Rhodopseudomonas palustris: one gene and its partners. The protein of the gene in region 1 binds, or shares a complex with, the protein of each later gene. Links are inferred from orthologs where the notes say so. Each region holds a gene or a part of one and is shown in the gene's direction. Other genes may lie near its edges. The genes, in order: accD, SR870_RS17700 and accB.

What was found.
Region 2: the proteins of accD (region 1) and SR870_RS17700 are in contact, whole or in part, in a solved structure (PDB 8UXZ), measured with the Escherichia coli proteins. The link is inferred for Rhodopseudomonas palustris from one-to-one orthologs.
Region 3: the proteins of accD (region 1) and accB are in contact, whole or in part, in a solved structure (PDB 8UXZ), measured with the Escherichia coli proteins. The link is inferred for Rhodopseudomonas palustris from one-to-one orthologs.

Annotation. Positions count from the first base shown.
Region 1 is NZ_CP140155.1:3,798,976-3,807,952, forward strand. Bases 6,108-8,977 are described here. They hold accD (acetyl-CoA carboxylase, carboxyltransferase subunit beta), read left to right. Parts: upstream 6,108-6,991; coding sequence 6,992-7,963; downstream 7,964-8,977. Other genes in these bases: trpA (tryptophan synthase subunit alpha), read left to right, coding at 6,108-6,883; SR870_RS17180 (folylpolyglutamate synthase/dihydrofolate synthase family protein), read left to right, coding at 7,960-8,977. In the rest of the region: rpsA (30S ribosomal protein S1), read left to right, coding at 245-1,942; signal peptide peptidase SppA, read left to right, coding at 2,252-3,217; SR870_RS17150 (integration host factor subunit beta), read left to right, coding at 3,388-3,693; SR870_RS17155 (LapA family protein), read left to right, coding at 3,733-4,119; SR870_RS17160 (phosphoribosylanthranilate isomerase), read left to right, coding at 4,175-4,831; trpB (tryptophan synthase subunit beta), read left to right, coding at 4,833-6,047; more of trpA, read left to right, coding at 6,047-6,107.
Region 2 is NZ_CP140155.1:3,927,419-3,935,515, forward strand. What follows is about bases 322-3,226. They hold SR870_RS17700 (acetyl-CoA carboxylase carboxyltransferase subunit alpha), read left to right. Parts: upstream 322-1,245; coding sequence 1,246-2,208; downstream 2,209-3,226. Other genes in these bases: xerD (site-specific tyrosine recombinase XerD), read left to right, coding at 322-1,086; SR870_RS17705 (L,D-transpeptidase family protein), read left to right, coding at 2,567-3,226. Outside these bases: SR870_RS17690 (histidine kinase), read left to right, coding at 1-32; more of xerD, read left to right, coding at 49-321; more of SR870_RS17705, read left to right, coding at 3,227-4,024; preprotein translocase subunit SecA, read right to left, coding at 4,302-7,142; SR870_RS17715 (peptidylprolyl isomerase), read left to right, coding at 7,485-8,097. UniProt on the Escherichia coli protein: Component of the acetyl coenzyme A carboxylase (ACC) complex. First, biotin carboxylase catalyzes the carboxylation of biotin on its carrier protein (BCCP) and then the CO(2) group is transferred by the carboxyltransferase to acetyl-CoA to form malonyl-CoA.
Region 3 is NZ_CP140155.1:1,045,932-1,056,798, reverse strand. Bases 4,393-7,202 are described here. They hold accB (acetyl-CoA carboxylase biotin carboxyl carrier protein), read left to right. Parts: upstream 4,393-5,453; coding sequence 5,454-5,951; downstream 5,952-7,202. Other genes in these bases: accC (acetyl-CoA carboxylase biotin carboxylase subunit), read left to right, coding at 6,062-7,202; aroQ (type II 3-dehydroquinate dehydratase), read left to right, coding at 4,957-5,406. Also shown: SR870_RS04635 (pyridoxal phosphate-dependent aminotransferase), read right to left, coding at 1-114; SR870_RS04630 (M48 family metalloprotease), read left to right, coding at 237-1,652; SR870_RS04625 (BA14K family protein), read left to right, coding at 1,803-2,198; SR870_RS04620 (peroxiredoxin), read left to right, coding at 2,409-3,038; SR870_RS04615 (DsbA family protein), read left to right, coding at 3,258-4,025; SR870_RS04610 (hypothetical protein), read right to left, coding at 4,134-4,346; more of accC, read left to right, coding at 7,203-7,417; SR870_RS04590 (sensor histidine kinase), read left to right, coding at 7,530-9,062; SR870_RS04585 (response regulator), read left to right, coding at 9,059-9,502; SR870_RS04580 (histidine kinase dimerization/phosphoacceptor domain -containing protein), read left to right, coding at 9,499-10,593; SR870_RS04575 (spermidine synthase), read left to right, coding at 10,722-10,867. UniProt on the Escherichia coli protein: This protein is a component of the acetyl coenzyme A carboxylase complex; first, biotin carboxylase catalyzes the carboxylation of the carrier protein and then the transcarboxylase transfers the carboxyl group to form malonyl-CoA.

The DNA of each region.
Region 1 (8,977 bases):
ACAACGCCCAGGTTCCGTTCGGGCCTGTCGTTCTCGTTCTGCGCCCAATGCTTTCTTGGAATGACATTATCCGATCCGATATTCGATCCGATCACATCGGATCAACGGCTCGACCGTGCAGGCATGCTGCCGGCCCGCTCCGCAATGATTTGCAGGGCGGTCGTCAGGTTCGCGGACCCCTGACACTGCGCGCGAGAGACGTCCCTCAACCGAACTGCCGGCGACATCCGCATCTGGAGAACAAATGGCTTCGACCGATACTTACAACCCGACCCGCGACGATTTCGCCGCGATGCTCGACGAGTCCTTCGCCGGCGGCAATCTGCAGGAAAGCTCCGTCATCAAGGGCATCGTCGTCGCGATCGAAAAGGACATGGCCGTCATCGACGTCGGCCTGAAGACCGAAGGCCGCGTGGCGCTGCGCGAATTCGCAGGACCCGGCCGTGAAAGCGAATTGAAGGTCGGCGACACCGTCGAAGTGTTCCTCGACCGGATCGAGAACGCCCTCGGCGAAGCCGTGCTGTCGCGCGACAAGGCGCGCCGCGAAGAGAGCTGGGGCAAGCTCGAGAAGGCCTTCCAGGGCAACGAGAAGGTGTTCGGCGTCATCTTCAACCAGGTCAAGGGCGGCTTCACGGTCGACCTCGACGGCGCCGTGGCGTTCCTGCCGCGCTCGCAGGTCGACATCCGCCCGATCCGCGACGTCGCGCCGCTGATGAACAACTCGCAGCCGTTCCAGATCCTCAAGATGGACCGCCGCCGCGGCAACATCGTGGTGTCGCGCCGCACGGTTCTCGAAGAGACCCGCGCCGAGCAGCGCCAGGAGCTGGTGCAGAACCTCGAAGAGGGCCAGGTGATCGACGGCGTGGTCAAGAACATCACCGATTACGGTGCGTTCGTGGACCTCGGCGGCATCGACGGCCTGCTGCACGTGACCGACATCGCATGGCGTCGCGTCAACCACCCGACCGAAGTGCTGACGATCGGCCAGACCGTCAAGGTCAAGATCATCAAGATCAACCACGAGACCCACCGCATCTCGCTCGGCATGAAGCAACTGCTGGACGATCCGTGGCAGGGCATCGAGGCGAAGTACCCGCTGAACGCGCGCTTCACCGGCCGCGTCACCAACATCACCGACTACGGCGCGTTCGTCGAGCTCGAGCCGGGTATCGAAGGCCTGATCCACGTCTCCGAGATGTCGTGGACCAAAAAGAACATGCACCCCGGCAAGATCGTTTCGACTTCGCAGGAAGTCGAAGTGCAGGTGCTCGAGGTGGATTCGGTCAAGCGCCGGATTTCGCTCGGCCTCAAGCAGACGATGCGCAACCCGTGGGAAGTGTTCGTCGAGAAGTATCCGGTCGGCTCGACCGTCGAAGGCGAAGTCAAGAACAAGACCGAGTTCGGGTTGTTCTTGGGCCTCGACGGCGACGTCGACGGCATGGTGCATCTCTCCGACCTCGACTGGAAGCAGCCGGGCGAGCAGGTGATCGACAACTTCAAGAAGGGCGACATGGTCAAGGCCATCGTCCTCGACGTCGATGTCGAGAAGGAGCGCATCTCGCTCGGCGTCAAGCAGCTCGAAGGCGACCCCTTCGCCGAGCCGGGCGACGTCAAGAAGGGCGCGATCGTGACCTGCGAAGTGCTGGAAGTGAAGGAATCGGGCATCGACGTGCAGATCGTCGGCACCGACTTCGCCACCTTCATCAAGCGCTCGGAACTGGCGCGCGACCGCAACGATCAGCGCAGCGACCGCTTCGCGGTCGGTGAGAAGGTCGACGCCCGCGTGATCCAGTTCGACAAGAAGGCCCGCAAGGTCCAGGTGTCGATCAAGGCGCTGGAAGTCGCGGAAGAGAAGGAAGCCATCGCGCAGTACGGCTCGTCCGATTCGGGCGCGACGCTGGGCGACATTCTCGGCACCGCGCTCAAGCAGCGCGACAAGTAAGCCTCAGGCTTACGCCGACCAACATCAGGGCCCCGGCATCGCCGGGGCCCTTTTTGTTGTCGAAACACCACCGCCGTCATGCCCGGGCTCGTCCCGGGCATCCACGCCTTGACGGACTTCGCAACAGAAAGACGTAGATGGCCGGGACAAGCCCGGCCATGACGAAGGAAAGGTCACGCGCCGCGGCCGCGTCGTCCCGCCGCCGGCACCTTGTTTTCTTCATATTGGGGCGCAATTGATGTAATCCCGTCATGGGAAATCAACGATCCCATTTGAAAACCGTGAATAGTCTTCCGCCGGAGAAATTCCATGTCGCTTGATTCCGATGTGATCGTCGATCGCCGCCGCATTCGCCGCAAGTTGACGTTCTGGCGGGTCGCTGCGGTGCTGGTCGCGATCGGCGCAGTGATCGCGGTCGGCGCGATGGTGTCGCCGGCGGGCACCGCGCTCACGACCTCGGGCTCGATCGCGCGGATCAAGATCGACGGCCTGATCCGCAGCAACTCCGAACGGGTCGAGGCGCTGGAGCGGCTGGCGAAATCGAACAGCGCCGCGGTGATCGTCCACATCAATTCGCCGGGCGGCACCACCGCCGGCTCGGAAGAACTCTACACCGCGCTGATGCGGCTCAAGGCCAAGAAGCCGATGGTGGTGGTGGTCGAGGGCCTGGCCGCATCGGGCGGCTACATCGCCGCCATCGCCTCCGATCACATCATCGCGCAGCAGAGTTCGCTGGTCGGCTCGATCGGCGTGCTGTTCCAATATCCGAACGTCTCCGAACTGATGAAGACGGTCGGCGTCAAGGTCGAGGAGGTGAAGTCGTCACCGCTGAAGGCGGCACCGAACGGCTTCGAGCCGACCAGCCCCGAGGCGCGCGCCGCGCTGGAATCGCTGGTGCGGGATTCCTACGCGTGGTTTCGCGATCTGGTGAAGCAGCGCCGCGCCATGGACGACAATCAGCTCGGCATCGTCGCCGACGGCCGCGTCTTCACCGGCCGGCAGGCGGTCGGACTGAAACTGATCGATCAGCTCGGCGACGAGAAGACCGCGGTGGCGTGGCTGGAAACCGAGAAGAAGGTCAAGAGCGGCCTGCCGGTGCGCGACTTCAAGCTGGCGCCGCAGTTCGGCGACCTGACGTTCCTGCGGGCCGCGGCGTCGGTCACGCTCGATGCGCTCGGCCTCGGCCCGATCGCGCGACAGATCGAGCAGTCCGGCGCGATGCATCTCGGCCTCGACGGCATGCTCGCCTTGTGGGTGCCGGGTAGCAGCCGCTGACGGCGATGGCCGGCCCGCGTCGCGCCGGTTTCGTCCGGCCGACCACGCGCAAGGCGCCTCGCAAGCACCGTCGGACGGCATTGTCCAGCCTGCCTCATTTGATTTAGCGTCTTGACAGTTCACAGTATTTTCAAGGAAATGGCGGTCCGCACGCACGGACCACATCCTCGATGATCAAATCCGAACTCGTTCAGCGTATCGCCGAGCATAACCCGCACCTCTACCAGCGGGACGTCGAGAATATCGTCAACGCGATCCTCGACGAGATCGTCGATGCGCTGGCGCGTGGCGATCGGGTGGAGCTGCGCGGCTTCGGCGCGTTTTCGGTGAAGCACCGGCCCGCGCGTGCCGGCCGCAATCCGCGCACCGGCGCGCATGTTCCGGTCGACCAGAAGAGCGTGCCGTTTTTCAAGACCGGCAAGGAAATGCGCGAACGGCTGAACCGCGAGACCGGAAATACCGATACCGGCGCGTGACGCGACGCCCGTTTGCTGGGCAAGGCGAGCGAGAACGACATGCAGAAATTTCTGACAGCCGTGGTGCTGATTCCGCTCGGACTGATTTTCATCGTCTTCGCGGTCGCCAACCGCCATCTCGTCACGGTGTCGTTCGATCCGCTGGATGTCAGCGATCCGATCGGCACCGTGCAGATGCCGTTGTTCGTGCTGATCATCGGCGTCGCGATCCTCGGCGTGATCGCCGGCGGCATCGCTACCTGGTTCCGGCAGCGGCATTGGCGACGCGCGGCACGGCGGCATCAGGCCGAGGCGATCGAGGCCAGGGCGGAGCTGGCGAATTTGCGCGCCAGCATCGTCAGCCCGGCGCAGAGCGAACCGAAGCGGCTGCTGCTGGAACAGGGTTCCGCGACCGGCAGGCGCGACAAGGCCGGCGCGGCGCTGTAGAACACCGTCGAGTAGCCGGCCTTCCTGCCGCCGGCCGAAACCCGATCGCGAATCCATGTCCGTCGTCGTCAAAATCTGCGGCCTGTCGACCTGCGACACGCTCGAAGCGGCGGTCGCGGCCGGCGCCGATATGCTCGGCTTCGTGTTCTTTCCCGCCTCGCCGCGTCATGTCGGGCTCGACCTCGCGCGCCAGCTCGGCGACCAGATCGGCAGCCGCGCCGCCAAGGTCGCGCTGACGGTCGACGCCAGCGACGCGCTGATCCGCGACGTCGTCGACGCCCTCGCGCCGGACCTGCTGCAGCTCCACGGCAAGGAAAGCCCGGAGCGGATCCGCGCGATCAAACACACTTTCGGGCTGCCGGTGATGAAGGCCGTCGCGGTGGCGACCGCCGACGATCTCGCGGCGCTGCCCGCTTACGCCGCAGCAAGCGACCGCATCCTGTTCGACGCGCGGCCGCCGAAGGACGCGCTCCGCCCCGGCGGTCTCGGCGTGCCGTTCGACTGGGCGCTGCTGAGCGGCCTGGCGCTGCCCGTGCCGTTCATGGTGTCCGGCGGCATTACGCCCGGCAATGTCGCCGAGGCGTTGCGGGTGACCCGCGCCGGCGGCGTCGACGTGTCGTCCGGCGTCGAGACGACGCCGGGCGTCAAGGACCCCGAATTGATCCGAAGCTTCATCCGCGCCGCGCGCGCCAGCGAAGAGACGATGGCCTGACATGAATCAGATTTTGCCGAACTCGTTCCGATCCGGACCCGACGAGCGCGGGCATTTCGGCATCTTCGGCGGCCGCTTCGTCGCCGAGACGCTGATGCCGCTGATCCTCGATCTGGAGAAGGCCTACGCCGAAGCCAAGGACGATCCGGCGTTTCGCGCCGAGATGGACGGCTATCTCAAGCATTATGTCGGCCGGCCCTCGCCGCTGTATTTCGCCGAACGGCTGACCGAGCATTTCGGCGGCGCCAAGATCTACTTCAAGCGCGAGGACCTCAACCACACCGGCGCCCACAAGGTGAACAACGTGCTCGGCCAGATCATGCTGGCCAAGCGCATGGGCAAGCCGCGGGTGATCGCCGAGACCGGCGCCGGGATGCACGGCGTCGCCACCGCGACGATGTGCGCCAAATTCGGTCTCGAATGCGTGGTGTTCATGGGCGCGGTCGACGTCGAACGCCAGCAGCCCAACGTGCTGCGGATGAAGGCGCTCGGCGCCGAAGTCCGCCCCGTCACCTCCGGCGCCAACACGCTGAAGGACGCCATGAACGAGGCGCTGCGCGACTGGGTCACCAACGTCCACGACACCTTCTACTGCATCGGCACCGTCGCCGGCCCGCATCCCTATCCGATGATGGTGCGCGACTTCCAGGCGGTGATCGGCCAGGAAGTGCGCGGGCAGATCATGGAAGCCGAAGGCCGGCTGCCGGATTCGCTGATCGCCTGCATCGGCGGCGGCTCCAACGCGATGGGACTGTTCCACCCCTTCCTCGACGATGCCGGCGTCGCGATCTACGGCGTCGAGGCCGCGGGCCACGGCCTCGGCAAGCTGCATGCGGCGTCGATCGCCGGCGGCAAGCCCGGCGTGCTGCACGGCAACCGCACCTATCTGCTGATGGACACCGACGGCCAGATCCAGGAAGCGCATTCGATCTCGGCCGGCCTCGACTATCCGGGCATCGGCCCCGAGCACGCCTGGCTGCACGACGTCGGCCGCGTCAACTTCCTGTCCGCCACCGACACCGAGGCGCTCGACGCTTTCAAGCTGTGCTGCCGGCTCGAGGGCATCATCCCGGCGCTGGAGCCGGCGCACGCCCTGGCCAAGGTCGCCGAGCTCGCGCCGATCCTGCCGAAGGATCATCTGATGGTGCTCAACATGTCGGGCCGCGGCGACAAGGACCTCGCCTCGGTCGCCGAGCATCTCGGGGGCCAGTTCTGATGACCACGCGTATCGACACCCGCTTCGCCCAGCTTAAGCGTGAAGGCCGCCCGGCTTTCGTCACCTTCGTGATGGCGGGCGATCCCGACCTCGCGACCTCGCTGCAGATCCTCGAGGCGCTGCCGGCCGCCGGCGCCGACATCATCGAGATCGGCATGCCGTTCACCGACCCGATGGCCGACGGGCCGGCGATCCAGGCGGCGGGGCTGCGTGCGCTGCACGCCGGCGCGACGCTGCACAAGACGCTCGACCTGGTCGGCGACTTCCGCAAGCACGACGACGCCACGCCCGTGGTGCTGATGGGCTACTACAATCCGATCTACATCTACGGCGTCGACGCGTTTCTCGCCGACGCCAGGAAGGCCGGCGTCGACGGGCTGATCATCGTCGATCTGCCGCCGGAGGAAGATTCCGAATTGTGCCTGCCGGCGATGAAGGCCGGGCTGAATTTCATTCGGCTGGCGACGCCCACCACCGACGAAAAGCGGTTGCCGGCGGTGCTCGCCAACACCTCGGGCTTCGTCTATTACGTCTCGATCACCGGCATCACCGGCTCGGCTTCGGCGGATTCGGCCGCGGTCGGCGACGCGGTGGCCCGGATCAAGCGCCACACCGACCTGCCGGTCTGCGTCGGCTTCGGCATCCGCACCCCCGAGGGCGCGCGCGCGATCGCCGCACAGGCCGACGGCGCGGTGGTCGGCTCGGCGCTGATCGACGCGCTGCAGAACAGCCTCGACGCCGACAACCGCGCCACCAAGGCGACCGTCGGGGCGGTGGCGGACCTGGTCGCGGCGCTTGCGGCCGGCGTGCGCGGCGCCAAACAGGCTGCGGAATAGGCAGTCATCAATTCGGGGCATGGTCTGGACGGAGCCGACCTCCGCCGCCATATCCCGACAGTGCAATGAACCTGGCGACGCCCTTCCGGGGGCGACGCGGAGACCATCATGAACTGGCTGACCAACGTCGTCCGTCCCAAGATCCGCAACATCCTGCGGCGCGAAACGCCGGAGAATCTCTGGATCAAATGTCCGGATACCGGGCAATTGGTGTTCTACAAGGACGTCGAACAGAACCAGTTCGTGATCCCGGGCTCGAACTATCACATGCGCATGGGCGCGCTGGCGCGGCTGCGGTCGGTGTTCGACAACGAGACCTGGTACGACGTCGCGCTGCCGGAAGTGACCGCCGACCCGCTGAAATTCCGCGACGAGCGCAAATATGTCGACCGCATCAAGGACGCCCGCGCCAAGACCGGCGCCCATGACGCGGTGAAGGTCGGCTTCGGCAAGCTCGAAGGCCTCGGCGTCGTCGCCGCGGTGCAGGATTTCGACTTCATGGGCGGCTCGCTCGGCATGGCGGCCGGCGAGGCGATCATCCGCGGGCTGGAGCTCGCGGTCGAGAAACACGCGCCCTTCATCATGTTCGCGGCCTCCGGCGGCGCGCGGATGCAGGAAGGCATCCTGTCGCTGATGCAGATGCCGCGCACCACCGTCGCGGTGCAGATGCTGCGCGAGGCCGGGCTGCCCTACATCGTGGTGCTGACCAACCCGACCACCGGCGGCGTCACCGCCTCCTACGCGATGCTGGGCGATATCCAGCTCGCCGAGCCCGGCGCGCTGATCGGCTTCGCCGGCGCCCGCGTGATCGAACAGACCATCCGCGAGAAGCTGCCGGACGGCTTCCAGCGCGCCGAATATCTGCGCGACCACGGCATGGTCGACATGGTGGTGCACCGCCACGAGCTGCGCCCGACGCTGGCGCGGCTGTGCCGGATCCTGACCAAGACGCCGCTGCCCGCGGCCGAAGAACTGGTCGCGGTCGACGACGCAGCCCAGGACACGGAAGCCGCGGCCGCGACCGAAATCGTGGCGACGCCGCCCGAGCCGGCGCCGCCGCCGGCCGCGCCGCAGGCGTGAGCGCAGCGACCTCCGCCCCGAACCCGCCTGCGACGGTCGGCGAACTCCGCGCGCGCCTCGCGCAGCTTCACCCCGCGCAGATCGACCTGACGCTCGACCGTATCGAGCGGCTGCTGGCGGCGCTGGGTCACCCCGAACGCCGGTTGCCCCCGGTGATCCACATCGCCGGCACCAACGGCAAAGGCTCCACCCTCGCCTTTCTCCGCGCCATTCTCGAAGCCGCGGGCCTCTGCGTCCACGCCTACACCTCGCCGCATCTGGTGCGCGTCAACGAGACGATTCGCCTCGGGAAGCCGGGCGGCGGCGTGCTGGTGAGTGACGAGGAGCTGGCCGAGGCGCTTTCGCATTGCGAGCGCGTCAACGCCGGCGCGCCGATCACGCTGTTCGAGATCGAGACCGCGGCGGCGCTGCATCTGTTCGCGCAGCATCCCGCCGACGTCGTGCTGCTCGAAGTCGGCCTCGGCGGAAGACTCGACGCCACCAACGTCATCGACCATCCGCTCGCCTGCGTGCTGACGCCGATCGGCATCGACCACACTGAATTTCTCGGGCCGACGCTCGCCGACATCGCCGCCGAGAAGGCCGGCATCCTGCGCCGCGGCGCGCCGGTGATCGTCGCCGAGCAAGCCGACGACGCGATGGACGTGATCGAACGCGAGGCGAAGCGTCTGCGCGCGCCGCTGCACGCGCGCGGCCAGCATTGGCATGTCGACGTCGAGCACGGCCGGCTCGCTTATCAGGACGACCGCGGCCTCATGGACCTCACCGCGCCAAAACTGTTCGGCCGGCATCAGATCGACAATGCCGGGCTGGCGATCGCGACGCTGCGGGCGCAGCAGCGCTTCACCATCGATCAGGACGCGTATCAGACCGGACTGCTCGCGGCGGAGTGGCCGGCGCGGATGCAGCGGCTGACGACGGGGAAACTACTCGATGACGCGCCGCAAGGCTGCGAACTCTGGCTCGACGGCGGCCACAATGCCGACGGCGGACGTGTCGCGGCGGCCGCTCTCG
Region 2 (8,097 bases), 120 kb from region 1 along the record:
TGGTGCCGCAGGACAAATTTCTCAAGAAATAGCCGGTAGGCTGGTCGCATGCGAAAACCGCGAGCGAGATTCAGTCCTTCCGCCAGCGTCCCGGCCTCCGAGGCCGAACGGGACACCACGCCGCTGCGGCCCGCCTCCTATTCGGATGCCGGGCTGAGCGAGCTGTTTCTCGACATGATCGCCGCCGAACAGGGCGCTTCCGCCAATACCATCGACGCCTATCGCCGCGACCTCGCCGACCTCTCCCATTATCTCGGCCGCCGCCGCAAGAGCATCGCTTCCGCCGACACCGAGGCGCTGCGCGGCTATCTGGCCGATCTGGATACCCGCGGCTTCGCCTCGTCGAGCGTGGCCCGGCGGCTGTCGGCGCTGCGGCATCTGTTTCGATTCCTGCTGAGCGAGCGCATCCGGGTCGACGATCCGGCGGCGATCCTGGCCGGGCCGAAGCGTGGCCGCGGCCTGCCGAAAGTGCTGTCGATCGCCGATGTCGACCGCCTGCTGTCCTGCGCGCGGCAGGAGGCCGACGCCGCGGAGGGCCCGGCGGGACTTCGCGCCGCACGGCTGTATTGCCTGCTGGAAGTGCTGTACGCGACCGGGCTGCGGGTCTCCGAGCTGGTGTCGCTGCCGCGGACGGCGGCGCGGGGCGATGCCCGGATGATCGTGGTCCGCGGCAAGGGCGACAAGGAGCGGCTGGTGCCGCTCAATTCCAGCGCCAAGCAGGCGATGACGCGTTATCTCGCGACCGCCGCAGCCGCGGAGAAGGCTGCGGCGGGCAACAAGAAGGCCGCCGCCGTTTCGAAATGGCTGTTTCCGTCGTTCGGCGAGAGCGGCCATCTGACCCGGCAGCATTTCGGCCGCGACCTCAAGGAACTCGCCATGCGCGCCGGGCTGCCGCCGCGGCTGGTCAGCCCGCACGTGCTGCGCCACGCCTTCGCCAGCCATCTGCTGCACAACGGCGCCGATCTGCGGATCGTGCAGACGCTGCTCGGCCACAGCGACATCTCGACCACGCAGATCTACACCCATGTGGTCGAGGACCGGCTGAAAAGCCTGGTGCGCGACCTGCATCCGCTGGCGGAGGGCTGAGGCCGGCGCGCCATACCGCAGCAGGCTTGCAACCGGCGGCGCCTGATTCTTTTGCCTAAGCCGCCGGCCGGCCCAGCCGCTTGACTTGATGCGCGTTCGGCTGGAAAAGCCGGAGCCGGGCCGATGTCGGCCGCCGCAGCCCTCCCCATGTCCCTGGTCATGTCCGAGCCCATGCGCAGCTATCTCGACTTCGAAAAGCCGGTCGCGGAACTGGATTCCAAGATCGACGAATTGCGCGCGCTGGCGGCGTCCGGCAGCGACATCCACGAGGAAGTCGCCAAGATCGAGGAAAAGGCCGTCCAGGCGCTCAACGAGCTGTATGCGACGTTGACACCTTGGCAGAAGACCCAGGTGGCGCGGCATCCGCAGCGGCCGCATTGCGTCGATTACATCGAAGCACTGATCACCGAATTCACGCCTCTGGCCGGCGACCGCAAATTCGGCGAGGACGAGGCGCTGATCGGCGGCTTCGGCCGGTTCCGCGGCGAGAGCATCTGCGTGATCGGTCAGGAGAAGGGCTCCTCGACCGAGACCCGCCTCAAGCACAATTTCGGCATGGCGCGGCCCGAAGGCTACCGCAAGGCGGTCCGGCTGATGGAAATGGCCGACCGCTTCGGCATTCCGGTGCTGTCGCTGGTCGACACCGCCGGCGCCTATCCGGGCATCGGCGCCGAGGAGCGCGGCCAGGCCGAGGCGATCGCGCGCTCGACCGACGCCTGCCTGTCGCTCGGCGTGCCGAATGTCGCCGTGGTGATCGGCGAAGGCGGCTCCGGCGGCGCGATCGCGATCGCCACCGCCAACAAGGTGCTGATGCTCGAACACGCGATCTACAGCGTGATCTCGCCCGAAGCCGCCTCCTCGATCCTGTGGCGCGACGGCACCAAGGCGCAGGAAGCCGCCAATTCGATGAAGATCACCGCGCAGGATCTGCTGCGGTTCGGGGTGATCGACCAGATCCTGTCCGAGCCGAAGGGTGGCGCCCACCGCGACCCGGCGGCAATGATCGCCACCACCGGCGACGCCATCGCGGCGGCCTTCGCCGAACTCGGCGGCCTCGATCCCAGCGCGGTCCGCACCAAGCGCCGGCAGAAATTCCTGGAAATCGGCCGCAGGCTCGGCTGACCCGCGGCGCCGCGCCATTGCGGGTTTGCTAACCATCCCGTCGGCCAGCCCCCGATTTCGTCCGCCCGGCCGCAGTTTCGCCGCGGGGACGCAATTCAGTGTTCCTTGACCACGTTCGACGCGGGACCCGTGCGGCCAGCCGCCCGGCTTGCGAGGGCGGGGGCTTAAGGATAATCTTTCGTGAGTGCAGGATGCGCCGTGTCGAGGCGAAAACCTCCTGCGCTTCTTGGTAAATTCGAGCGACACAATTCGACCCAATGGGCCGGAGGGATCGCGTCGGAGCGACGGACTGAGCTGCTCACGGATTGAGCCGATCAATGTGGGGTGCAGGTTTGCCGGTCGTCTGGGGAGCTTCGCTGTGACGAGAACTCCGCTGCTGCGCGCGCTGCTGGCCTCCGCCGCGATCGCCGCGAGCGCCGTGCTGGCCGGCTGCAACGGCGACCAGATGTCGCTCGCCAGAAACGCCAAGGCCAACCAGCCGGTGTCGCCCAAGCTGGTCGCCGCGATGCAGGACAAGAACATGGACCTGCAGTCGCCGATCCTGGTGCGGCTGTTCAAGCAGGAAGCCGAGCTCGAGGTCTGGAAGCAGGACCGCAGCGGCGTGTTCGCGCTGCTCAAGACCTACCCGATCTGCCGCTGGTCCGGCGATCTCGGCCCGAAGATCCGCGAGGGCGACCGCCAGGCGCCGGAAGGGTTCTATTCGATCTCGCCCGGCCAGATGAATCCGCAATCGTCCTATTACCTGTCGTTCAACACCGGCTATCCGAACGCGTTCGACAAGTCGCTGGGCCGCACCGGCTCCCAACTTATGGTGCACGGCGATTGTTCGTCGCGCGGCTGCTACGCGATGACCGACGAGCAGATCGCCGAGATCTACGCGCTGGGGCGGGAATCGTTCTTCGGCGGCCAGCGCGCGTTCCAGCTCCAGGCCTATCCGTTCAAGATGACGCCGGCGAACTTCGCCAAGCATCGCAACAATCCGAACATGGCGTTCTGGAAGATGCTGAAGGTCGGCAACGACCATTTCGAGGTGACACGGCAGGAGCCCAAGGTCGACTTCTGCGAACAGAAATACGTGTTCGACGCCGCGCCCCCGCCCGGCTCCACCAGGCCGCTGGCATTCAATGCGTCCGCCAAATGCCCGGCCTATACGGTCCCCGCCGACATCGCCGACGCGGTGCGCGAAAAGGACCACAAGGACCAGACCAAGCTCGCCGAACTGATCTCGAAGGGGACGCCGGTGGCGCGGCTGCGCACCGGGATCGACGGCGGCATGCATCAGGTGTTCGCCTCGAAGATCCCCGACGCTTCGACCGGCCTTTCCGAAGCCGACGAGAGCCCGGTATCGCTGGCGATGGAGCGTGCACCCGGCACCATCCCGCCGACGGTGAATCCGCCGCGGCCGTCCGACAATCTGCTGCAGAACGCGCCCGAGACGACGACCGTGGCCGCGACCTCTGCGCCGACGACACCGCGCGTCGCCTCGGCGGCGAAGGACGATATCGGCGGCCTGCTGTCCGGCCTGTCGCGCCGGGTCGGCAGCGGCGAGACCACCGCATCGACCGCATCGCCGCCGTCCTCGCCGCCGCAGGTGATCACCGCGCGGCGCAACGAAACCACACCCGCGCCGCCGCGGCCGCAGGCGGCCGTGCCGAGGTCGAGCGAGACCAAACAGGCCACCGGCCGGCCGCCGCTCAAGCCGTCGGTCGACACCAGCGCGACCGCAACCCGGCCGTCATCGACCGGCACGATCACCGGTGCCGCACCCGTCGTGTCGTCGAATAATTTCGACAGCCGGTTCTCGGCGTTCCGCTGAGGCGGACCTCACGCTTCACCCGCCGGCCGAGGATCGGCAACACCCACCACCATCGTCATTCCGGGGCGCGAGCGTCAGCTCGCGAACCCGGAATCTCGCGTCGCGAACAACCTCTGGATTCCGGGTTCGCGCCTGACGGCGCGCCCCGGAATGACGACCTGATGGGCCGCCCTCTCGGTGGCGACATCGTCACGACTCGGATTCTGCGGTCCTCAGACGCAAAATGCCCGGCGCAAGCCGGGCATTGCTGCGATTCGATGAACCGAGGTCGACGCGCTTACGCGTACCTGCCGTGGCAGTGCTTGTACTTCTTGCCGGAGCCGCACGGGCAGTCCTCGTTGCGGCCGACCTTGCCCCAGGTCTCGGGGCGGTTCGGGTCGCGGGCGGTCTTGTCGGCGGTGTCGGCCGGCGCCAGCGAGACATTGGCGAACGCCATTTCGTCTTCGCCGGTGTTGGGGTCCATTTTGTGGACCTCCATCGGCGGCAGCTCCTGAGGCTGCTCCGGCGGGATGATCTCGACCCGCATCAGTTGCGCGGTCACCGCCTCGCGCAGATGCGCGCTCATCTCCTGGAAGAGGTTGAACGCCTCCGACTTGTATTCCTGCAGCGGGTCGCGCTGGCCGTAGCCACGCAGGCCGATCACCTGACGCAGATGATCCAGCATCACCAGATGCTCGCGCCACAGATGATCGAGCGTCTGCAGCAGGATGCTCTTCTCGGCGTAGCGCATGACGTCGGGGCCCCATTGCGCCACCTTCGCCGCCATGTGCTCGTCGAACACCTTCTCGAGCCGCGTCAGCAGCTCTTCGTCGGCGATGCCTTCTTCCTTGGCCCATTCGTCGACCGGAATATCGAGGCCGACGACGCGGTTCAGCTCTTCCTTGAGGCCGGCGACATCCCACTGCTCGGCATAAGCGTGCTCGGGCACGTGCTTGCTGACCAGATCCTCGATGAAGGTGTGGCGCATGTCGGTGACGGTCTCGACCACGCTCTCTTCCTTCATCAGGTCGATGCGCTGATCGAAGATCACCTTGCGCTGATCGTTCTGGACGTCGTCGAACTTCAGCAGGTTCTTGCGGATGTCGAAGTTGCGCGCCTCGACCTTCTGCTGCGCCTTCTCCAGCGCCTTGTTGATCCAAGGATGGATGATCGCCTCGCCTTCCTTCAGGCCGAGCCGGGTCAGCATGGTGTCGAGCTTGCCGGAGCCGAAGATCCGCATCAGATCATCGTCCAGCGACAGGAAGAATTTGGAGCGGCCGGGGTCGCCCTGACGGCCGGAGCGGCCGCGGAGCTGGTTGTCGATGCGGCGGCTCTCGTGGCGCTCCGAGCCGATGATGTAGAGGCCGCCGGGGCGCTTGACGGTCCTGGCCGGCTTGTTGCCCTTGGCCGGCTCGATCTCGATCTCGTCCTCGGCGTTCAGCACGATCTCGCGGAAGCGCTCGATATCGGCCTTGATCTGCTCGATCTTGGCGGCCTTCTCGGCCTCGTCGGTGATGCCCGCGGTCTCCTGCGGCACCCGCATTTCCAGCGAGCCGCCGAGTTTGATGTCGGTGCCGCGGCCGGCCATGTTGGTGGCGATGGTAATCGCGCCCGGCACGCCGGCCTCGGCGACGATGTAGGCTTCCTGCTCGTGGAAGCGCGCGTTCAGCACCGCGAACAGCTTGGCGGGCTTGCCGGCGCGGGCCGCCGCATAGAGCTTCTCCAGCGCCTTCGGATCGCCGAAATCGATCTGCTTGTAGCCGTTCTTCAGCAGGAAATCGGCGAGCAGCTCGGACTTCTCGATCGACGCGGTGCCCACCAGGACGGGCTGCAGCCGCTTGTTGGCGCGCTCGACCTCGGCGAGGATCGCGGCGTATTTCTCCGCCTGCGTGCGATACACCTCGTCGTCCTCGTCGAGACGCGAGATCGGCAGGTTGGTCGGGATCTCGACCACTTCGAGCTTGTAGATGTCGTAGAATTCGTCGGCTTCGGTCGCAGCCGTGCCGGTCATGCCGGCGAGCTTGCCGTACATCCGGAAGTAGTTCTGGAACGTGATCGAGGCCAGCGTCTGGTTTTCCGGCTGGACCGTGACGTGCTCCTTGGCTTCCAGCGCCTGGTGCAGGCCTTCCGAATAGCGCCGGCCCTGCATCATGCGGCCGGTGAATTCGTCGATGATCACCACCTCGTCGTTGCGGACGATGTAGTCCTTGTCGCGCTGGAACAGGGTGTGCGCGCGCAGCGCCTGGTTGATGTGGTGCACCACCGAGACGTTCTCGATGTCGTACAGCGACTCGCCCTTGAGCTGGCCGGCGTCGCCGAGCAGCTTTTCGATCTTCTCCATGCCGGCTTCGGTCAGCGCCACCGAGCGCTGCTTCTCGTCGATGTCGTAGTCCGACTTGTCGAGGCTCGGAATGAAGGTGTCGATGGTGTTGTAGAATTCGGAGCGGTCGTCGAGCGGGCCGGAGATGATCAACGGGGTGCGGGCTTCGTCGATCAGGATCGAGTCGACTTCGTCGACGATGGCGAAGAAATGGCCGCGCTGGACCATGTCCTCGAGCCGATACTTCATGTTGTCGCGCAGATAATCGAAGCCGTATTCGTTGTTGGTGCCGTAGGTGATGTCGCAGGCATAGGCCCGCTGGCGCTCGCTGTCGTCGAGGCCGTGCACGATCACGCCGGTCGACATGCCGAGGAAAGTGTAGATCTGACCCATCCAGCCGGCGTCGCGGCTGGCGAGGTAGTCGTTGACGGTGACGACGTGGACGCCCTTGCCGGCCAGCGCGTTGAGATAACACGCCAGGGTGGCGACCAGCGTCTTGCCTTCGCCGGTCTTCATCTCGGCGATGTCGCCTTCGTGCAGCACCATGCCGCCGATCAATTGCACGTCGAAATGGCGCTGGCCGAGGGTGCGCTTGGCGGCCTCCCGGACGGTGGCGAAGGCCGGGACCAGCAGGTCGTCCAGCGTCTTGCCGGCTTCGAGTTGGGCGCGGAAGTCGACGGTGCGGGCGCGCAGCGCCTCGTCCGACAGCGCCGCGACCTCCGGCTCCAGCGCGTTGATGGCGGTGACCCGAGCCTGATAGGCCTTGATCCTGCGATCGTTCGAAGAGCCGAAGAGTTTGCGGGCGAACGCGCCGATCATACCAGCTTCCTGTCCTTGCGATGTGACTTCGCAGCCTGTGTGCCGTTCACTCGAGCCGCTATCAACTCATCGTGACGCCCAGCCACCTATCGGGATACAGGCGCGGGCGCGAAATGATTGGTCATCCAGCAATCCGAGGGCCGGCGGCGTGGCCAGGGCCGTCGGACGACCTTGATACCCGTGCCAGTGGCGGCAGAGATATGGCTGGGGTAGGGGGATGTCAACGCGCGGCCCGGTGATGGAATTCATCATTTTGACAGAGTTTTCGCGTTGCCAAGGCTCCGTGATTGGGTGACTGTCCCGCCGCCCCCGACACCCCGGCTTTCAGAACAAGGATTTTCCATGACCCCTGCGTCACCCGCAGCCCGATCGGCCCTGCGCTCCGGCATCATCGGCGCGGCCGCGACCGGTTGTCTCGCTTTTGCGCTGCTCGCGAGCCCGATGGCGCGCGCCCAGGACGCCGACCCGGTGCTGGCAAAGGTGAACGGCGCCGAGATCCGTCAGAGCGACGTCGCGCTCGCCGAGGAAGAACTCGGCGCGAGCCTGGCGCAGATGGACCCGGCGACCAAGAAAGAGAACGTGCTGGCGTTCCTGATCGACATGAAGATCGTCGCCAAGGCCGCCGAAGACAAGAAGATCGCCGACCGCCCGGAATTCAAGAAGCGGCTCGACTTCGCCCGCAACCGCCTGCTGATGGACGATCTGCTCGGCGTTCAGGGCAAGGCCGCGACCACCGACGAGGCGATGAAGAAGGTCTATGAGGACGCCGCCAAGCAGATTTCCGGCGAGCAGGAAGTCCACGCCCGCCACATCCTGGTCGAGACCGAGGACGAGGCCAAGGCGGTCGCCGAGGAACTGAAGAAGGGCGCCGACTTCGCCGAGCTGGCGAAGAAGAAGTCGAAGGATCCGGGCGCCTCCGACGGCGGCGACCTCGGTTTCTTCACCAAGGACCAGA
Region 3 (10,867 bases), 2.8 Mb from region 1 along the record:
CTCGATCCGCTCCGCGGCCGCCATCACATCCATCACCATGAAGGGCGGTACATCGCTCCGCGCGGACGCCGTCAACAATTGACGCGCCGCCGCTGTCTTGGTCGCATCGCGCATTGAAATCTGCTATCTCCCGCGCGGTTCGGTTCGGCGAAACCCGGCGGACGTCGCGCTGCTGCCGTATTGCTGGGCTGATCAGGGGATATCCGTTATTCGAACCTCGGCCAATGCCCAAAGTGATGGTTGAAGCTCTGCTTGAAGAACTGCGCCGGAAGACCCGTTCGCAGGCGTCGCGGCTGGTGGCGATTGCGACCGCCGCGGCGCTGGCGCTCGCCCCGGTTCCCGGCCTTGCGCAAGCCCCGCAGCAGAAGGGGCCGCCGCTGCTGCGCGACACCGAGATCGAGAATCTGCTGCGCGACTATACGCGGCCGATCCTGCGCGTCGCGGGCCTCGAAAAGCAGAACATCCGGGTCGCCATCATCAACGATCCGAATTTCAACGCCTTCGTCGCCGACGGCCGCCGCATCTTCGTCAATTACGGCGCGCTGATGCAGTCGCAGACGCCGAACCAATTGATCGGCGTGCTGGCGCACGAGACCGGCCATCTCGCTGGCGGTCATCTGTCCAAGCTGCGCACCCAACTCGCGCAGGCGCAGACGCAGATGATCGTCGCGATGCTGCTCGGCGTCGGCGCGATGGTGGCGGGCTCCAAGGCCGGCCCGAACAGCGGCGCCGGCAATATCGGCGCGGCAGCGATCTCGGCGCCTCAAGAAATGATCCGGCGCAATCTGCTGTCGTATCAGCGCCAGCAGGAAGAGAACGCCGACAAGGCCGCGGTGAAATTTCTCGACGCCACCGGCCAGTCCGCGAAGGGCATGTACGAGACCTTCCGCCGCTTCACCGACGAGAGCCTGTTCGCCGCGCGCGGGGCCGATCCCTATGCGCAGTCGCATCCGATGCCGGCCGAACGCGTCCGCGCACTGGAAGAACTCGCGCGCTCCAGCGCCAATTGGGACAAGAAGGACGATCCCGGGCTGCAGCTCCGCCACGATATGATGCGGGCCAAGACCTCCGGCTTCATGGAGCGTCCCGACACCGTTAACCGGCGCTATCCGCCGTCGAACACCAGCCTCCCCGCACGCTACGCCCGCGCCATCTCGACTTATCTGCACGGCGATCCGCGCTCGGCGCTGGCCCAGATCGACGGCCTGATCCAGAGCGAGCCGAACAACCCCTATTTCTACGAGCTGCGCGGCCAGGCGTTGCTCGAAGGCGGCCGGCCGCAGGAAGCGATCGCGCCGCTGCGCAAGGCGTTGTCGCTCAGCCGCGGCGCGCCCCTGATCGAAATGCTGCTCGGCCAGGCGCTGGTCGCCTCCGGCAACAAGAGTACCACCGACGAGGCGATCCGGATTCTGCGCGCCGCCTTGTCGCGCGAGGCCGAAGCGCCGCTCGGCTATAGCCAGCTCGCGATGGCCTATGGCCGCAAGGGCGACTACGCCGAGGCCGATCTCGCCTCGGCCCAGGCGGCGTTCCTGCGCGGCGACAACAAGACCGCGCGCGAACTGGCGTCCCGCGCCAAAACCCGCTTCCCGGTCGGCTCGCCGGGCTGGGTCAAGGCGGACGATATCGTCGAAGCGAAACCAACATCCAAATAGCGTACTGCGTGTGATCGCCGATCACACGCGTATCGGCCGCAGACGGGGGCAGTCTGGCAAATACATCGCGGCGACAGAGTGTCTCGATGTTTGCCATGCCGCGCCCTCGCGCCTAGAGTCGCGCGGCTACCAGAAGAGGGAGAGACATCCATGATGAAATCGAGACCGCAAGACGGCGGCACCGCACGCAGGCTGATCACGCGCGCGTTGGCCGGCGTCATGCTGCTGACGATGTACGGCTTCGGCATGATCGCAACCACGGGCTTGGCGATGACGGCGAGCGTAACGCCGGCCTACGCACAGCGCGGCCGTGGACGCGGTGGTGGACGTGGACGCGGACGTGGCTGGGGCGGCGGCGGCAATGCCGGCGCGGCGATCGGACTCGGCATCGGCGCCGCCATCATCGGCGGCGCGATCGCTGCGAGCGCCGCGGAAGACGCCCGCCGCCGCGATGCGATCGGCTACTGCTCACAGCGCTACCGCTCGTTCAACCCGGCGACCATGACCTATATCGGCAACGACGGCCGGGCTCGCCCCTGCCCGTAGTCGAAATGCGTGGTTGATCTGCGTTGAAAGCACTGACCACGGTGCGCGATCATTCGCTATAATGAAGTGGTGATCGCGCACCGCCCCGCCCCGCCTCGACACGGCTCGAGCCGTTCCCGCTTTCACGGTGCCACAAAGCGTCACTACAGTCGGGCTGTCCCGCGCCGCGCGCGGGCTTGCTCATTTCCTAGGCACACAGGAGTTCAATCGATGTCTCTCCATATCGGCGACACCGCGCCCGATTTCACCGCCGACACCACCAAGGGTCGGATCTCGCTGCACGATTGGGCCGCCGATTCCTGGGTCTTCTTCTTCAGCCATCCCGCCGATTTTACCCCCGTCTGCACCACCGAAATGGGCAAGACGTCGAAGCTGTCGCAGCAATTCGCTGCGCGCAACGTCAAGCCGCTCGGGCTTTCGACCGACACGGTGTCGGAGCATCTGAAGTGGATCGACGACGTCAACGATACGCAACAGACCGATCTGCAGTTTCCGATCGTCGCGGATGCCGACCTCACGGTGGCGCGGCTCTACGACATGATCCATCCCAACCAGAGCGAAACCGCAGCGGTGCGTTCGGTGTTCATCATCGACCCGAACAAGAAGATCCGGCTGACCATGACCTACCCGATGAATGTCGGCCGGAATTTCGACGAGATCCTGCGGGTGATCGATGCGCTGCAACTTGCGGACAAGTATCGCGTCGCCACCCCTGCGGACTGGCGGGCCGGCGACAAGGTGATCATCCCGCTGTCGCTGCAGGGCGAAGACGCCGTGAAGGCGTTTCCCCAGGGCTGGGACGCGCCGCGTCCCTATCTGCGCCTGACCACCGTCAAGTAGCCCACGGCGTCACACAGTCAGACGGTGCCGGCGGTCGCGACGACGAACGCCGGCGCCGGCCCCGATCGCTACGGCCGCCGCCGCTTCGCGGCAGGCGGGTTTTGGTGCGCCCGACCGGAACGTGTTCACAAATTGCGCGTAATTGGGCGGGAAAAGCGCTATGAAGCGCACGAATCCGTGCGCCATACGTATCCGATTGTCCGTCTGAAGGGATTGCCCATGCTGTCGTTCCGCCGCTTTGCCGCCGCCCTGCTCGCGCTCGTTTTGATCGGCGCGCCAGTTGCCGCCGCGGCGCAGAAATTCTCCGACGAGCAGCGCAGCCAGATCGAACAGATCATCAAGGACTATCTGGTGTCGCACCCGGAGGTCCTGGAAGAGGCATCCGACGAACTGAGCAAGCGCCAGGCCAATGCCGCCGCCGAGAAGCATCAGGCCGCGATCAAGGACAACGCCCAGGCGATCTTCAATTCGCCCCGCGGCGTGACGCTCGGCAACAAGGACGGCGACGTCACCTTCGTCGAGTTCTTCGATTACAATTGCGGTTACTGCAAGCGCGCGATGACCGACATGCTCACGCTGATGAAGGAAGACCCGAAGCTCAAGATCGTGCTGAAGGAGTTTCCGGTGCTCGGCCCGCCCTCGGTCGAAGCGGCGCAGGTGGCGATCGCGGTGCGCATGCAGGCGCCCGACGGCAAGAAGTATCTCGACTTCCACCAGAAGCTGATGGGCGGCCGCGGCCAGGCCGACAAGGCGCGCGCGATGGCCGCCGCCAAGGACGCCGGCTTCGACATGGCCCGGCTCGAGAAGGACATGGCGAGCCCGGAAGTGCGCGCCACCATTGAAGAGAGCTTCAGGCTCGCGGAAGCGATGGGGATGAACGGCACGCCGAGCTACGTGATCGGCAAGCAGGTGGTGGTCGGCGCGGTCGGCCTCGACACGCTGCGCCAGAAGGTGGCGCTCGCCCGCTGCGGCAAGGAGCAGTGCTGAGCTCTGCGGACGTCACCCCTCATCGGGCTTCCCGGGGAGATCGGCAGCAAGGCCGCCGCCCCGTGGCGGCCTCGATGGCGCGATGGACCGCGCTCGTCGAGCCGCCGGCTACGGACGGCAGTCGGTTTCAGCGACGTGAACGCGGTCGGCGTGGAGCGACCATTCGTTCAGCCGCTCCATCTGACAGAATTTCTGTTTGGCGATCTCGGTGGCGTCGCGGCTGTTCGCCGCCTCGACCTCCAGGGAGCTCTGGCAAATCTCGGCCTGGCGGCCGTTCTCGCCGAGGATGTCCTTCATAAATCGCACGATGTAGCGGGCCATAGTGCCTCCCGTTGAACGTCTTCGCGATGCAAGCAGCATGCCTGAGATCAGGCGCGTCGAACCGCGGGCGTTTGCTCGGGCGGTCCGGCCTCGTGCGCGTCCGCGTCAGCGGAGGCACCCATCTTTGAAATCAAACCTACGCCTCCAGTTTCCGAATTGCCAAACCAAAACCGCGGCATTCCGCGCTCCAGAAATTCGGCAGCGACGCCGGACCGTTTTTTGAAGGAGCAAGGTCTCCACAGAACGGGCTTTCGCGACGCTGGTTCCACGCGGATGTCGCGGGTCTCGCTTGCGCCCTCGCAAGGCGCACCGCATCGCAAGGAACGCCGATTGCGTTTTCCTGTGCGCCGATCGCCCGCAGAGATTGTCCGGCTCATCATCCGCTGCAAACGGATCGCAAGCATTTGCTGAAACTTGCCTTGCCATGCTCGTCCAAAGCATCAGCCGATTCAGGCGTCGCTGGAACGTGTTCAGGCTTCCCCTCAGCCGTGAGGTTACCTATAACGCCGGACAATCAAGTGAATTTTGCCTGGACCCGGTGCTGCAGCGCCGGATTTCGGCCCGACGGCGCGCCCGCCGGAGAGCTTCGCTGACATTGCCGGAAATTCGGATGCCGCAAACGATTTACGTGCTCAATGGCCCGAACCTGAATCTGCTCGGGACCCGGGAGCCGGAGATTTACGGCCACGCAACGCTGGCCGACGTCGAAAGGCTGTGCATCGAGACCGCGGCCGGCTGCGGCCTTTCGGCCGTCTGCCGGCAGTCCAACCACGAGGGCGAACTGATCGACTGGATACATCAGGCGCGCTCCGAGCAGGCCGTCGGGATCGTGCTGAACGCCGGGGGCTATACCCACACGTCGGTGGCGCTGCATGACGCGCTGGTCGGGGTGCAGATCCCGGCCGTGGAAGTCCACGTTTCCAACGTTTTTGCGCGCGACAGCTTCCGCCACCATTCCTTCATCGCGAAGGCCGCCTTTGCCAGCCTGTGCGGCTTCGGCATCGACGGCTACCGGCTGGCCATCCTTGGTCTCGCCGCGAAAATCGGCGCCAACGCCTGACCCGAGGCCTGACCCGCCCCATTCACTCAAGACATCTGGATCGAAACATGGCCCGCCAGCCTGACACCAAGACCGCCGCGAAACCCAACGACGACAAGGCGACCGACGACAGCACGCTGATCCGCGAACTCGCACTGCTGCTCGACGAGACCAATCTCACCGAGATCGAGATCGAGCGCGCCGGGCTCCGCGTCCGCGTCGCCCGCAACGTCAGCATCGCGGCCTCGGTGCCGATGGGCTATGCCCCGGCGCCCGCCGCAGGAGGCGCGATCACCGCAATCGAGACCGCGGTGATCGACATCGCCAAGCATCCCGGCGTGGTGCCCTCGCCGATGGTCGGCACGGTGTATTGGGCGCCGGAGCCCGGCGCCAAGCCGTTCATCGAGGTCGGCTCCCGGGTGTCCGCCGGCGAGACGCTGTTCATCATCGAGGCGATGAAGACGATGAACCAGATCCCGTCGCCACGGGCCGGCACCGTCACCCAGATCCTCGTCGAAGACGGCCAGCCGGTCGAGTTCGGCGAGCCGCTGGTGGTGGTTGAGTAAGAGCGACCAGGGAGTTTCCGACTAGCGAATTGAACGGCGCCCCGGTCGTCTTCCCATTCGCTACTCGCACCTCGCCTTCGCCCCTTTGGCCCTTACAGCTCGGTAGTCCGATGTTCGACAAGATCCTCATAGCCAATCGCGGCGAGATCGCCTTGCGGGTTCTGCGCGCATGCAAGGAACTCGGCATCGCCACCGTCGCGGTGCATTCGACCGCTGACGCCGACGCGATGCACGTCCGCCTCGCCGATGAAAGCGTCTGCATCGGCCCGCCGCCGTCGAAGGACAGCTATCTCAACATACCCTCGCTGCTCGCGGCCTGCGAAATCACCGGCGCCGACGCGGTGCATCCCGGATACGGCTTCCTGTCCGAGAATGCGCGCTTCGCCGAGATTCTCGCCGACCACAATCTGCAATTCATCGGCCCGAAGGCCGAGCACATCCGCCTGATGGGCGACAAGATCGAGGCCAAGAAAACCGCCAAGCGGCTCGGCATCCCCGTGGTCCCGGGCTCGGACGGCGCGGTCGGCCCGGACGACGACGCGATGACGATCGCCAAGGAGATCGGCTTCCCGGTGCTGGTCAAGGCCGCCGCCGGCGGCGGCGGCCGCGGCATGAAGGTCGCGCACACCGCCGAAGATCTGTCGATGGCGATCTCCACCGCCGGCAACGAGGCCAAGGCCGCCTTCGGCGACGCCTCGGTCTATCTGGAGAAGTATCTGCAGAAGCCGCGCCACATCGAAATCCAGATCCTGGGTGACGGCCGCGGCGGCGCGATCCATCTCGGCGAGCGCGACTGCTCGCTGCAGCGCCGGCACCAGAAGGTGTGGGAGGAAAGCCCCTCCCCGGTGATCAGCGCGGAAGCGCGCGCCCGGATCGGCGGCATCTGCGCCAAGGCGATGCAGGACATGAACTATGTCGGCGTCGGCACGATCGAATTCCTCTACGAGGACGGCGAGTTCTACTTCATCGAAATGAACACCCGGATCCAGGTCGAGCATCCGGTCACCGAGATGATCACCGGCATCGACCTCGTACTGGAGCAGATCCGGATCGCCGCCGGCGGCGACCTGCCGGTGGCGCAGGACGAGATCGTGCTCAACGGCCACGCCATCGAGTGCCGGATCAACGCCGAGAATCCGGTCAATTTCCGCCCGTCGCCCGGCAAGATCGCGCGCTACCACCCGCCCGGCGGGCTCGGCGTCCGGATCGATTCCGCTGTGTTCCAGGGCTACACCATCCCGCCATATTACGACTCGCTGGTCGGCAAGCTGATCGTGCACGGCAAAACCCGCGGCGAATGCCTGATGCGGCTGCGGCGCGCGCTGGACGAGATGGTGGTCGACGGCATCGAAACCACGCTGCCGCTGTTCCGGGCGCTGGTGCGCGAGCCCGGGATCATCGACGGGGATTATCACATCCACTGGCTGGAGCAGTATCTCGCGGGCGGCGCGCTCGAGGGCCGCTAGAAATTTCCCGAACCGGGGAACCGTTCTCCGAGTTCGGCGTTGGGCTGGTTGCAGATTGGGCCGCCTCGCGGGGAATGTTCTTGTTTTGTATTAGAATGACGGAGACCGCGCGGTGACGCCGGAATCCACGCGGCGACGCGCTTTCATCCAGATTTCCCTGCTGTCGCTCTCCTTCGCCGTCCTGGTTCTCATCAGCTTGGCGTCGGTGTTTCTGCTGCAGAAGGCCCGCAAGGACGGCGCCTCGGTGGCGCACACCCTGGAGGTCGAGAACCAGATTTCGCTCGCCCAGTTGCAGATGCGCCGTGCCGAAAGTTCGGAGCGCGGTTTTCTGCTGACGGGGCGGCCCGAATTCGTCGAGGAGTTCGAGAATTCGTCGGGTCGGGTCGTGCCTATGCTGCGGCGCCTGCAGCTACTGGTGGCCGACAATCCGGTTCAGCGCCCCCTGATCGAGCGGAGCATCGCACTCGCGCAGGCCAGGATCGACAAGTTCAAGCAACTGATCTCGCTCGCCCAGCTCGACCGCGCCGAAGAGGCCCGGAGATTGGTGCAGGACGACAGCGGCCGCGAGGCCATGAACCAGTTCGCCAGCTTCATGGCCGCGATGCGGGCCGAGGAGAACAGGCTGTTCGTGATGCGGACCGCGGCGGCCGATCGCAGCCAGTCGCTGACGTCGATCGTCACGACCGCCGGCTCCGGCCTGGTGCTGGTGCTCGCCGGGCTCTCGATCTTCCTGGTGCGGCGATCCGCGCGCGCCCGCGACGAAGCCGAAGCTCTGCTGCGCGAGAACAATCTGAACCTCGAAAGCACGGTTTCCGAGCGCACCACCGACCTGCGCGAGGCCAACGAGGAGATCCAGCGCTTCGCCTATATCGTGAGCCACGATCTGCGCTCGCCACTGGTCAACATCATGGGCTTCACCAGCGAACTCGAAGAGCTGCGCAGTGACATCTTCCGCCGCATCGCCACACTGAGCCGGGAAGTCGCCGACAAACAGATGCCGGAAAAGGCCGACAGCGACGGTGAGCCGGAACTGGAGCCGGCCGACCAGCAGCTCTCGGAGGATTTCACCGAGGCGCTCGCCTTCATCAAGTCGTCGATCGGCAAGATGGACCGGCTGATCAGCGCGATCCTCAACCTCACGCGCGAAGGCCGCCGCCAGTTCCAGCCCGTTCCGATCGACACCAGGGAGTTGATCGAGAACATCGTCTCGACGATGGCTCATCAAGCCGCCGAGGCGAACGCCGAAATCCGCATCGAGCCGTTGCCGGAGATCGTCAGCGACCGGCTCGCGCTCGAGCAGATTTTCTCCAACCTTATCGACAATGCGCTGAAATATCTCAAGAACGGGGTTCCCGGCGACATCCGTGTGCGCGGCCGCCAGAAACTCGGCTTCGCGATCTTCGAAATCGTCGACAACGGGCGGGGGATCGATCCCAAGGACCATCAGAGAATCTTTGATCTTTTCCGCCGTGCCGGTACACAGGACAGGCCCGGCCAAGGGATCGGGCTCGCCCACGTTCGCGCGCTCGTTCGCCGGCTGGGCGGAACCATGTCGGTGTCCTCGACGCTCGGCGAGGGCTCCACCTTCATTATCACGTTGCCGATGAAATGGACTGCGGCGACCAATCGGGAATCCCGCTCATGAGCAATCCAGTCACCATCATCATGATCGAGGACGACGAGGGCCACGCGCGCCTGATCGAGCGCAATATCCGCCGCTCCGGCGTCAACAACGAGATCATTCCGTTCACCTCCGGTACAGCGGCACTGAACTACCTGTTCGGTCCCGACGGGTCCGGCGTCGAACACCAGAATCGAGCCCTGCTGGTTCTGCTCGATCTCAATCTGCCCGACACCAGCGGCATCGACATTCTGCGGCGCGTCAAGGAAAACGATCATCTCAAATGCACGCCGGTCGTGGTGCTGACGACCACCGACGACGCGCAGGAAATCAAGCGTTGCTACGAACTCGGCTGCAACGTCTACATCACCAAGCCGGTGAACTACGAGAGCTTCGCCAACGCGATACGTCAGCTCGGCCTGTTCTTTTCCGTGATCCAGGTTCCTCAAACCGAGGCTCCATGACTCCTTCTTCGCCGACCCTGCTGTATATCGACGACGACGAGGCGCTCGGGCGCCTGGTCAGCCGTGGCCTGAAGCGGCAGGGCTTCTGCGTCGAGCACGTCCTGAGCGGCGAAGCCGGGCTGGCGCGGTTGCGTCAAGGCGGCATCGACGTGGTGGCGCTGGATCAATACATGCCCGGCCTCGACGGGCTGGAAACGCTCGAGCAGATCCAGAACATTCCGGATGCGCCGCCGGTCGTGTTCGTCACTGCATCACAGGATTCCAGCATCGCGGTGACCGCGCTGAAAGCCGGCGCCGCGGACTATCTGGTGAAGGACACCCAGGGCGACTTCGTCCCCCTGCTCCAGGTCGCCGCCGACCAGGCGCTGCGCCAGGCCGTCATCCGCAAGGCGCGCGACGACGCCGAAGCCGAAGTCCGCGCCTCGCGCGACCGCTACGCTGCGCTGGCCGCGGAGCGCGAGATGCTGCTGCGCGAGGTCAACCACCGCGTCGGCAATTCGCTGCAGATCATCGCGTCGCTGCTGCATCTGCAGGCCTCCTCCAGCAAGGAGAGCGAGGTCAAGGCGGCGCTGACCAACGCGATGGGGCGCGTCGCCGCGGTGGCGCAGGTGCACCGTCGGCTGTACACCTCGCACGATCTCAAAAGCGTGATGCTGAACCAGTATCTCGAAGCGCTGCTCGAGGATTTGCGTCGCTCGGCTGAAGGCAACCGGATGTCGCGTCTGACGCTGGAGGCGGAGGCGGTCGAGATCGATCCCGACCGCGCGGTCGCGATCGGCATCGTCGTCAACGAACTGGTGATGAACGCGGTGAAGTACGCCTATCCGGAAGGAAAGGGCCCGATCCACGTCATTCTGAAGGCCCAGGGCGACGATCTCGAACTCGCGATCTCCGATGACGGCGTCGGCCTTGCGGTCAAGGCCAATCCGCACTCGACCGGCATGGGCCAGCGCATCGTCAATGCCATGGCGACCAAGCTCGACGCCAGCGTCGAGCGCGACCCGGCACATTCCGGCACCCGGATGGTGCTACGTTTCCGCCGCACCAAGAGCCCGGCGGCGGCACCGGCACCGGCCCCAGCGACTGCCTGACGCGTCGATACGTAATCCCAGCCTTGTGCCGACCAGCCGCGCCTTGCTACGGAAAGCCACGCGAAAGGCTGCCATGCCTCGTAGCAAGCTCCAGATCAGACACCGGCGACATCTCGCGAGTAACCCACATGCTTCCCTGGACCAGATTGGCCACCGCACCGATCCCAGGCGGCGACGAACTCCGGCTGATGCAACGTGGCGCTGAGTTCTCGATCCGGCTGGGCGCCAACGAGCTGATGAACAGCCGGCTCGGCGGCTCCGAGGAAGCGCTGGC